2 regions of the Shewanella sp. FeAMO genome follow, and region 1 is predicted to be linked to the other one. Evidence: predicted binding sites of a transcription regulator. Region 1 holds the regulator's gene; the other holds the start of a gene.
The links. The regulator MetJ, encoded in region 1, represses methionine synthesis genes. The targets are predictions, from matches to a motif close to TAGACGTCTAGACGTCTA.
Positions count from the first base shown of each region.

Region 2: a site for MetJ is predicted at 2,925-2,942, ahead of metK (methionine adenosyltransferase). Genes of this name have one in related genera too.

Region 1 covers NZ_CM132201.1:4,264,172-4,269,391, reverse strand. Annotated here, with positions in the region: gene ACWAU4_RS19125 (conjugal transfer protein TraF) at 1-965, shown strand, start outside; gene ACWAU4_RS19120 (sulfite exporter TauE/SafE family protein) at 968-1,711, opposite strand; gene metJ (met regulon transcriptional regulator MetJ) at 1,788-2,102, opposite strand; gene metB (cystathionine gamma-synthase) at 2,318-3,478, shown strand; gene ACWAU4_RS19105 (bifunctional aspartate kinase/homoserine dehydrogenase II) at 3,495-5,220, shown strand, end outside.
Region 2 covers NZ_CM132201.1:1,046,538-1,051,757, reverse strand. Annotated here, with positions in the region: gene epd (erythrose-4-phosphate dehydrogenase) at 1-414, opposite strand, end outside; gene tkt (transketolase) at 546-2,540, opposite strand; gene metK (methionine adenosyltransferase) at 2,986-4,137, shown strand; gene ACWAU4_RS04670 (hypothetical protein) at 4,199-4,528, opposite strand; gene ACWAU4_RS04665 (GNAT family N-acetyltransferase) at 4,554-5,090, opposite strand; gene ACWAU4_RS04660 (deoxycytidine triphosphate deaminase) at 5,220-5,220, shown strand, end outside.

The DNA.
Region 1 (5,220 bases):
AAGATCAGATGATCGATAAGTTTGATGCCCTGCAGGATAACTATGACGCCCTGGTTAATGCCATAGACGCCGCCGACACAGCGGCTATCGATGACTACCGAAAGCGCCTCAGTGGTGACTTGAAATCGCTGCAGGGCAATAGCGCTTACGTCAGTGCCGGTATCAATATGGCTTTGGTCATGCCCTCGGATGGTTTTAATTATGCCTTTGTATTCAAGAGTTATCTCGATGCCTTGGGAATAGCCGAAATCGCCGCCGCGGATATTGATGCCCTGGATAATCTGGACCCCAATAATCCGCCGGAAATCCAAGATTTGACCTCCCAGGGGCGAGTGGTGGCCGGGGCGGTTTCCGAGCTCGGGGTTGCCGTGAGCTATCCGCTATCTATCGTCAATATGCCGGTGACAGTGGGAGTTACCCCCAAGCTGCAACGGTTGGACAGTTTTAACTATGCCGTCAGCGCCAACAACTTCGATGCCGATGACTTCAACGATGATGATTATCGAAGCGATGACACAGGCTTTAACCTGGATATCGGTCTGGCATTCCAGCCATTGGATGGTTTGGTTATCGGTGTCAGTGGTCGCAACCTCATCAAGCGGGACTTAAGCAGCATAGAGGCCGGCGGCGTGCAGCTTACCTATCAGGTGAAACCTATGGTTACCGCAGGGGTGGCCTATGACTGGGCGGCCTTTTCGCTCAGCAGCGACTTGGATCTTACCGACAACGACAAGTTTGCCGAGCTTGAGGGCAGCCGCTATTGGCGTTTAGGCGGTGAATACCGGCCTGCTGACTGGGTTGCTTTACGGCTCGGTTATCGCCAGGATCTCAATGATCACACCGCCGATCTTTATTCACTCGGGACAGGGTTCGCCATAGGCAACAGTTTCCGGCTGGATCTCACCGGCATGTTTGGCAGCGATGACGCCATAGGCGGCGTACTGCAAACCAGCTATCACTTCTAAAATTAACCGTTGATGAGCGCCAGGCTTGATTTGATGGTCAGCAACAGGGCGCTCAACGCGCACAGCGCCAGCGTCAGGACTCGGGTCTTCTCTTTATCCACCCGGCCCACCAAGCGGCCAGCCACCAGAAAACCGAGAAATACCGAAGGCAGCAGCAACAGCGAAAGCCATAGGTGCCTCAGGGTCAAGAGGCCAAAACAGCCGAGAATAATCAAGGCTATCAATGAGCTGAAGATGAAGAAGGCCGACAGCGCTGCGCGGAACTGACTGGCATCCTTACCCGCCAGCAGTAGGGCCATCGGCGGTCCGCCTATGGCGGCCACGGTACCGAAGATCCCGGAAAATATCCCGGCGATAAACAGGCTGAGGCGGTTGATCTTGATGCTGTACTTTCTAAGGCTGAGGAATACGGCTACGGCCACAATCAGGGCTATGGTCAAGCCCAGAATAGGCTGCGGCGCCAGCAACAGCAGGGTGGCGCCAATCAGGCCGCCGGGGAGCCTCCCCAACAAGGCATATTGCAGGCCGTTGAATTCCAGGTGGCCACGCTCGCGTACCAGTGTCAGCAGGGCGATGGAAAACCCCATGGCGATAACAGGGGCAGGAACCAGTTCCGGATCGACGATATACAGCAAAGGTGTGGCTACCACGGCCAAGCCAAAGCCTATCAACGACTGGGTCAGGGCGCCGGTAAATATGATCATGGACGCCAGTAGCAGGGTGACGGGATCTATCAGTGACAACATTCGCAAGCCCCAAAAAAGACAAGGATCGCACCGCGATCCTTGTTCAACTATAAGGTAATTCTGAGGGACAACACACTTACTCCATGTCTTCCCATTCTATGCCCATGGCATCCATCATGCGCTTGGCCTCTTCCGGGATGCTGTCGGGTTTGTCTTTGGACAAATCCCCATCGTTGGGCAGTGGCTGGCCGGTATAGGCATGCAGGAAGGCTTCGCACAGCAGTTCGCTGTTTGTGGCGTGCCGCAGGTTGTTTACCTGGCGCCGGGTGCGCTCATCGGTCAATACTTTCAGCACCTTCAACGGAATAGAGACAGTGATTTTTTTCACTTGCTCGTTCTTCTTGCCGTGTTCGGCATAAGGGCTGATGTATTCGCCATTCCATTCAGTCATTGATTCACCTGTGATCTCACTAATTCGCAGCAGATTTTAAACCCTTACAGGATACAGTCAAATGATTGCCTGCAAAATCTGTGCAATATGAACAGAAATCCATACATTTGGACGTCCAAACGTCTTGATGCCTATTGACGGCTGGATGGTCATTGGTTAGATTTAGACGTCCAGACATCTTTATGGTGTCGAACCTCAGCATTCAGGAGTCGATTATGACAGAGCGGCGATTAGCAACCACAGCGGTCCGGCAGGGCATCGAATCAGACAGCCAGCACGGGGCCGTGGTGCCACCCATCTATCTGTCGACCAACTATGCCTTTGATGGCCACACTCAGCCAAGAGCCTTTGATTACAGCCGCTCGGGTAATCCTACCCGCTCCATTTTGGGGGATGCCTTGGGGGAGCTGGAGCAGGGCTGCAGTGCGGCAATCACAGCGACCGGTATGGCGGCCATTACTCTGGTGGTCAACCTGCTGGGGCCGGATGACCTCTTGTTGGTGCCCCATGACTGTTATGGCGGTAGCTATAGGCTGTTCACCAATCTGGCTGCCAAGGGCCAGTTTCGCTTGCAGGTTTTGGATCAAACCGACCCGCAAGCACTCGCCGCTGCCATGGCGCAAAAGCCGCGCATGGTGTGGCTCGAGACTCCGTCCAATCCGCTGCTGCGGGTAGTGGATATTGCCGCTATTGCCGAGGCGGCCCACCAGCAGGGCGCATTGGTGGTGGTCGACAACACTTTTTTATCGCCGGCGCTGCAACAGCCTTTACTGTTGGGGGCCGACATAGTGGTGCACTCGACCACTAAATACATCAATGGCCACAGCGATGTGGTGGGCGGCGCCGTGATTGCCAAAGATCCTGAACTGGCAGAGCAGCTGCACTGGTGGTCCAACACGCTCGGGCTGAGCGGTGGCGCCTTCGACAGCTACCTGACCCTGCGTGGCCTGCGTACTCTGGCGCTGAGGATCCGCGAGCATCAGGCCAATGCCGAGCGCATAGTGGCGCTACTGAGCCAGAGTCCCGTGGTAGACAAAGTTTACTATCCGGGGCTTAAGAGCCACCCAGGTCATGAAATTGCCGCCAGGCAGCAGAGTGGCTTTGGCGCTATGCTGAGTTTTGAACTCAAGGGTGATGAGGCGCAGGTGGTTGCCTTCCTTGGCGCGCTCAGGCTGTTTTCCGTGGCCGAGAGCCTGGGAGGGGTTGAGAGCCTGGTGGCCGTGCCCGCCACCATGACCCACAGAGCCATGGCGTGTGATGCTCGCGCCGAAGCCGGCATTAAAGACACGCTTATCCGCTTGTCTGTGGGCATAGAAGATGGCCGGGATCTGCTGGATGATATCGCCGCCGGATTGGCTGCAGCCGCAAACTGTTGAATTGAAGGAGCTTGAGATGGCACGTTGTCACCTACATAAGTTTGGCGGTTCCAGTCTCGCCGATGCCGATTGCTACCGACGGGTCGCCCATATTTTGCTGACCCATGGTCATGCAGATGATCTTGTAGTGGTTTCCGCCGCCGGCAAGAGTACCAATTTTCTCTATAAACTGCTGAACCTGAAGGAATCCGGCGCTCTGTGGCAGGAAGAGCTGCAGGTGCTTGTCGGTTATCAGCAGAATCTGATTGAACAGCTGCTGGGCAATGAACAGGCGCGTCAACTGCGGGAGCGTCTGTCTACAGATAAGGCGCAACTGGCCAGTTTGTTGTCCTTGCCTGAACTCAGCGAATACCAATGCAATCAGGTGGTGGGTTTCGGTGAACGCTGGTCGGCCAGACTGATGGCGGCGCTACTGAGGGAGTCAGGTGTCGCCGCTTCCCATGTGGATGCCCGCAGTTTGTTGATTGCCGATGAGGGCGCAGTACCCAGGATTCGCCTCGATGAATCCCGTGAAAGGGTACAGCGACTGCTGGCCGAGCATCCCGATGAGCGCCTGGTGATCACCGGCTTTATCTGCGCCAATAGCCAAGGCGAAACTCTGTTGCTTGGTCGCAACGGCTCCGACTTCAGTGCCACCCTGATAGCCAGCCTGGCCGATATCGACAGGGTGACTATCTGGACAGATGTCGAAGGGGTGTTCAATGCCGATCCCAACAAGATTGCCGATGCCAGGCTACTGAGCAGTATGTCGCTGGCTGAGGCCGACCGCCTGGCGCGGCTCGGCTCACCGGTACTGCATTGCCGTACCCTGCAGCCGCTGTTTGATACCGAGGTCAGCCTGGCGGTGCGTTCGAGCTACGCCTCGCATACCGACTTTACCCTTATAGCTCCCAAGAGTGATGCCGCAAGCGCCCCTGTGGTGACCAATCTCAATCAGGTGTCCCTCTTGAGCCTGGAGTTCAATGGCACCCAGGCTCAGACGCTTGATGCGCTCAATGAGGCGGGTTTGACCCCGCTGGCCTACTGGTCTCAGGGGCAACACAAACTTGAGCTGGCCTATACTCCCGAATTATCCCGCCAAGTCTGGCAGCTACTGGAAGCGCAGACATCCGAGCTCAAAATTCAAAGCATTACCGAGGACAGAGAGCTTGGGCTGGTGGCCCTGGTAAGCAGTGGCGCCGGCAGTTATCGCCGCAGCTTTGCCCGCTTGCTGAGCCGTGAAGCGCGACCTCTGTATCAGGACCAACTCAGCCTGGTCACCCTGGTGCCCAAATCGCAGGTGAACCTGCTGACCCAGAAGGTGCACAGGCGCTGCGCCGGCCCCCGCAAACGCATAGGCGTTATTCTGCTGGGGGTGGGTAACATAGGCGAAGCCTGGGTGGAACTATTTAGCCGAGCCCGCGACGGCCTCAAACGTGAGCTGGAGGCCAGTGTTGAACTCCTGGGCTTGGCGAGTTCGAGCCGTGCCTGGATCTGCAATGAAGGGATCTTTGGGGAAGACTGGCAGGCAAGGTTTGAAGCCGAAGCCTCCCCTTGGCAGTATGAACATCTGTTTGAACAGCTTGCGTTGCTGCAAGCCGATGAACTGGTGGCGCTGGATATCAGTGCCAGCGCCGGACTGACACTGCAGTATCCCGAGTTTTTTGCCCGTGGCATTCATATGGTCAGTGCCAACAAGTTGGCCGGCTCCGGGCCATTGCCTTTCTACCGCGAGCTGAAACAGCAGTTGGGTAACCGCCGAC
Region 2 (5,220 bases), 1.8 Mb from region 1:
GTTGACACCATAGACTATGGTGGCGTCAACATCCGCCGAAGAGGGATGACTTATCAATACCTGGCGGGCACCGGCCTGGATATGAGCCTCGCAGCTCTGTCTATCAGACAGGGCGCCTGTGGCTTCGAACACCAAGTCGATATCCAGCTCGCCCCAGGGCAGTTTGTCTGCCTCCGGCTCTGCCAACAGTCTGATGCTATCGTCCCCCAGTTGCATCATGCCGTCTGCAAGACTCGCGCGGCTATGGAAGCGACCATGGGTGGTGTCATAGTTGGTGAGGTGGACTATGGCCTCGGGCTTGGCCAGTTCATTGATGGCAACGATCTGAATTTGCTGCCTTTTACCCGATTCGTATAAGGCACGGAGAATTGAGCGGCCGATGCGGCCATAACCATTGATTGCGACTCTGATCATGGAGATCCTGTTCCTCTAATGAGGGATGCTGATTGGGTAACGGCCTGTCTTCCTGACAGGCCGTTGCACTTCCTGTGCGGCATTCCATTGCCTGGTTGCCGCACAGTCATTTCCAATCAGGCAGGCGCGGCTCAGGCGAGCAGAGCCTTACCGGCTTCAACCACTTTATCTACAGTGAAACCGAACATCTCAAACAACTGATTGGCAGGCGCTGACTCACCGAAGCTGGTCATGCCAATAATGCGACCGTTCAGGCCCACATATTTATACCAGTAATCGGCTATGCCCGCTTCCACTGCCAGTCGTTTTGTGACATTGGCTGGCAGTACGGCTTCTTTATAAGCCGCGTCCTGTTGGTCAAATACGTCGGTAGATGGCATAGAAACCACACGCACCTTGGCGCCAGTAGCAGCCAGCTCAGCCTGTGCCTTAACCGCCAACTCAACTTCGCTGCCGGTGGCAATGATGATCAGCTCAGGCGCGCCTTCGCAATCCACCAGCACATAACCGCCCTTGGCCACATCGCTCAGTTGCTCGGCGCTGCGTGGCATCTGGGTCAGGTTCTGACGCGAGAAGATCAGTGAAGTTGGGCCGTCTTTGCGCTCTATGGCGTACTTCCAGGCGATGGCAGATTCTACCTGGTCACATGGGCGCCAGGTGCTCATGTTGGGAGTCATACGCAAAGAGGCAATCTGCTCAACCGGTTGGTGAGTCGGGCCGTCTTCACCCAAGCCAATGGAGTCGTGGGTATAGACCTGAATGTTCTGCACCTTCATCAGCGCAGCCATCCGCATGGCGTTACGGGCGTATTCCATAAACATCAGGAAGGTGGCGCCGTAAGGTACAAACCCGCCGTGCAGGGCAATACCGTTGATGATGGCGGTCATACCAAACTCACGCACACCATAGTGCAGGTAGTTGCCGCTGGCATCTTCGGCCGAAATAGGCTTGGAACCTGAGTACATGGTCAGGTTGGAAGGCGCCAGGTCGGCACTGCCCCCTAAGAATTCCGGCAGCATTTTACCGAAGGCTTCCAGGGCATTTTGCGAGGCCTTACGGGAAGCGATATTGGCAGGATTGGCCTGTAACTGCTCTATATAGGCTTTGGCATCGGCGTCAAAGTTGGCTGGCAGTTCACCGTTGAGGCGACGCTTGAGCTCGGCGGCCAGCGCGGGGTGAGCGGCTTCATAGGCGGCGAACTTGTCGTTCCAACTGCTTTCGGCGGCCTTACCGGCTTCCTTGGCATCCCAGGCGGCATAGATTTCAGATGGGATCACGAATGGGTCGTGCTTCCAGCCCAGGAATTCACGGGCGGCGGCGATTTCAGCATCACCCAGCGGCGCACCGTGGCAGTCGTGAGAACCGGACTTGTTGGGAGAACCGTAACCTATGATGGTCTTGCAGCAGATCAGCGATGGACGCGGATCGGCCTTGGCGGCTTCGATGGCAGCGTTGATAGCTTGCGGATCGTGACCGTCGACACCGGCGACCACATGCCAGCCGTAGGCTTCAAAGCGCTTGGGGGTATCATCACTGAACCAGCCTTCAACATGACCGTCGATGGAGATACCGTTGTCATCCCAGAAGGCGATCAGTTTGCCAAGACCCAGAGTGCCGGCCAGAGAGCAGGCTTCGTGGGAGATACCTTCCATCAGACAGCCGTCACCCATGAAGACATAAGTATGGTGATCGACAATATCGTGACCGTCACGGTTAAACTGAGCCGCCAGAGTCTTTTCCGCAATAGCCATACCTACGGCATTGGTGATGCCTTGGCCCAGAGGCCCTGTGGTGGTTTCGATGCCGGGAGCATAACCATATTCAGGGTGGCCCGGAGTACGTGAGTGCAGTTGACGGAACTGCTTGAGATCTTCAATGCCCAGATCATAACCCGCCAGATGCAGCAGTGAGTAATGCAGCATGGAACCATGGCCGTTTGACAGCACAAAGCGGTCGCGGTCAGCCCATTGAGGGTTCACAGGGTTGTGCTTGAGGTGATCCCGCCACAGGACTTCGGCGATATCTGCCATCCCCATGGGAGCACCGGGGTGGCCGGAATTGGCCTTTTGGACAGCGTCCATACTTAAAACACGGATAGCGTTAGCGAGTTCTTTACGGGAAGACATGCTCTCTCCTGCTTGATCTTAGAGGTCTTGGGCAAAATGGAGCCATATTTTCCCCTACCGGGCAGAAGGACGCAAATAAAATTCGCCCACCCACGGCGCCAAAAGCAGCCCAGGCTTTGCTTTGTGTTTACATTTGCGCCTCATTTGCGAAACCTGCCGCTCACAAAGCTGTCAACTTGCCTGTCCGCTGATCGCTTTCAACGCAAATGCCAAGGCTGAATTGCCAGAGGAAAAGTCTAGATTCAGATACAGATGAATCTGATAAATTTCAGCAAAATAGCTGAAAATAGTAAAAAAAGATTTGAGTCATTTGAGCCGATTCCTGCGCCATGGCGCACAAATATTTGCGACAAGGGGTGTCATCCAAGTCGAATTCTACTAAAATGGCCGTCTAGATGTAGATGCTTCTACACGTTTGAATTCCACAGACGAGATTTTCCGAATTATGGCAAAACACTTGTTTACCTCTGAGTCGGTCTCAGAAGGACATCCAGATAAAATCGCCGATCAGATTTCTGATGCGGTACTCGACGCGATTCTGGCTCAGGATCCCAAGGCCCGTGTAGCCTGTGAAACCCTGGTCAAGACAGGTATGGTACTGGTAGCCGGTGAAGTCACCACCTCTGCCTGGGTCGATATTGAAGAACTGACCCGTAAAACCGTTCGCGAAATAGGTTATACCCACTCAGATATGGGCTTCGATGCCGACAGCTGTGCGGTACTGAACGCCATCGGTAAGCAGTCCCCCGATATCAACCAGGGTGTAGACCGTGCCGATCCCAAAGAACAGGGTGCCGGTGACCAGGGTCTGATGTTCGGTTACGCCAGCAATGAGACTGACGTGCTGATGCCAGCTCCTATCACTTATGCTCACCAGTTGGTTAAGCGCCAGTCAGAAGTACGCAAGAGCGGCGCTCTGCCTTGGCTGCGTCCCGACGCCAAGTCTCAGGTGACTTTCGCCTACGAAGACAACAAGATTGTCGGTATCGATGCCGTGGTACTTTCTACCCAGCATTGCGACAGCGTCAGTCAGGCGGATCTGGTGGAAGGCGTGATGGAAACCATCATCAAGCCGGTATTGCCTGCCCAGTGGCTGAACAAGGACACCAAGTACTTCATCAACCCAACCGGCCGTTTCGTTATCGGTGGTCCTATGGGTGACTGTGGTTTGACCGGTCGCAAGATCATCGTTGATACCTACGGCGGCATGGCCCGTCACGGTGGTGGCGCCTTCTCAGGTAAAGACCCATCCAAGGTTGACCGTAGCGCCGCTTACGCTGCCCGTTACGTTGCCAAGAACATAGTGGCTGCCGGTCTGGCGGATCGCTGTGAAATCCAGGTGTCTTACGCCATTGGTGTGGCCGAACCGACTTCCATCAGTGTGGAAACCTTCGGTACCGGCAAAGTCTCGCAAGAGCTGCTGATCCAATTGGTTCGTCAGCACTTCGATCTGCGCCCATACGGCCTGACCGAGATGCTGGATCTGGCGCGTCCCATCTATCAAGGCACCGCCGCTTACGGTCACTTCGGCCGTGATGAGTTCCCATGGGAGCAAACCAACAAGGCTGAAGCCCTGCGCGCCGACGCAGGTCTGTAATAGACTCAGCTTGCAAAAAAACCGCCTCAGGGCGGTTTTTTTATATCTGTCGAACTGACACTCAGTAGCAGTGATCGAAATGGGCCGTTTCCATACAGAGGTAACCCAACTGCTCGGCCGATAGCGGCGTGATATCCAACACTTTCATTGGAGTGAATTCGGTATCGGTCAACAGACGGATCTGCACCTGATAACTGTTGCTGCGCCCACAGTCGAAACAGACGCCCAAGGCTTGCAGCAGATAATGCGGCTTGCCATCGATTTGGGCTTCAAAGGCCTTTACCTGTTCGCCCTGCAGTGCCAAAACAGACACCAGGTATCTGACATTATCCCAGGCAGATAGCCTTAGCGACTCACAGGCTTGCAGTAGGGTTTCTGGCGTGTTTTGCATCTTGCTCTCCCCGTCAAAGCGGCTGTTAGCCCAGCAGCAGATAAAAATCCCTGCCGCAAAGGGTGACAAAGTCCAGGGTGCGCATGCGGCCATCCCTGCTATGGGCACGTATAGACGCCTCGTTGTCCTCGGCGATCAGTGCCAGCCAAGGCGCACTCATGTTGGCTCTGGCGGCGCCGTAAAGCTTATCAAACACGCCCTTGCCACGATAATCAGGATGCACCCAAACCGGACCGTAATGCAGAGTCTGTTGCCAGTTCAGCCCCAGGTCAAAGCGATTCTGGGCCAGTTGCCGACAGAGGGCCTGACACAAAGGCGAATGCTTGAGTTTATCCCAACTGCCGGTTATCAGATAACCGGCTACCTTAGTCGCGTCCAACGCCAGCCACACATGACCGGCCGCCACCAGAGGTTCAAGCTCCTTGGCCGAAAAGCCCTGCCCTTGCATGCCCTGTGTACGCTCTCTGGCACTCAATTCATCCTGGCCGAAGCGCTGCTCCAGGCTGGCTATCGTCTCAACATCGGCCGCCTCGGCCTGGCGGTATTGCATGGTTTCCGGCATCAAAAAAGCTCAGCAATAAAAGAAGCCGCATTATAGCCAAAGCCTGTTGCAGCCGCACTCGATTTGCGAAATTCCCATACTGCTTCCACACTTAAAGTTGAACTTAAGCCACTCGACTCAGGAAGAGATA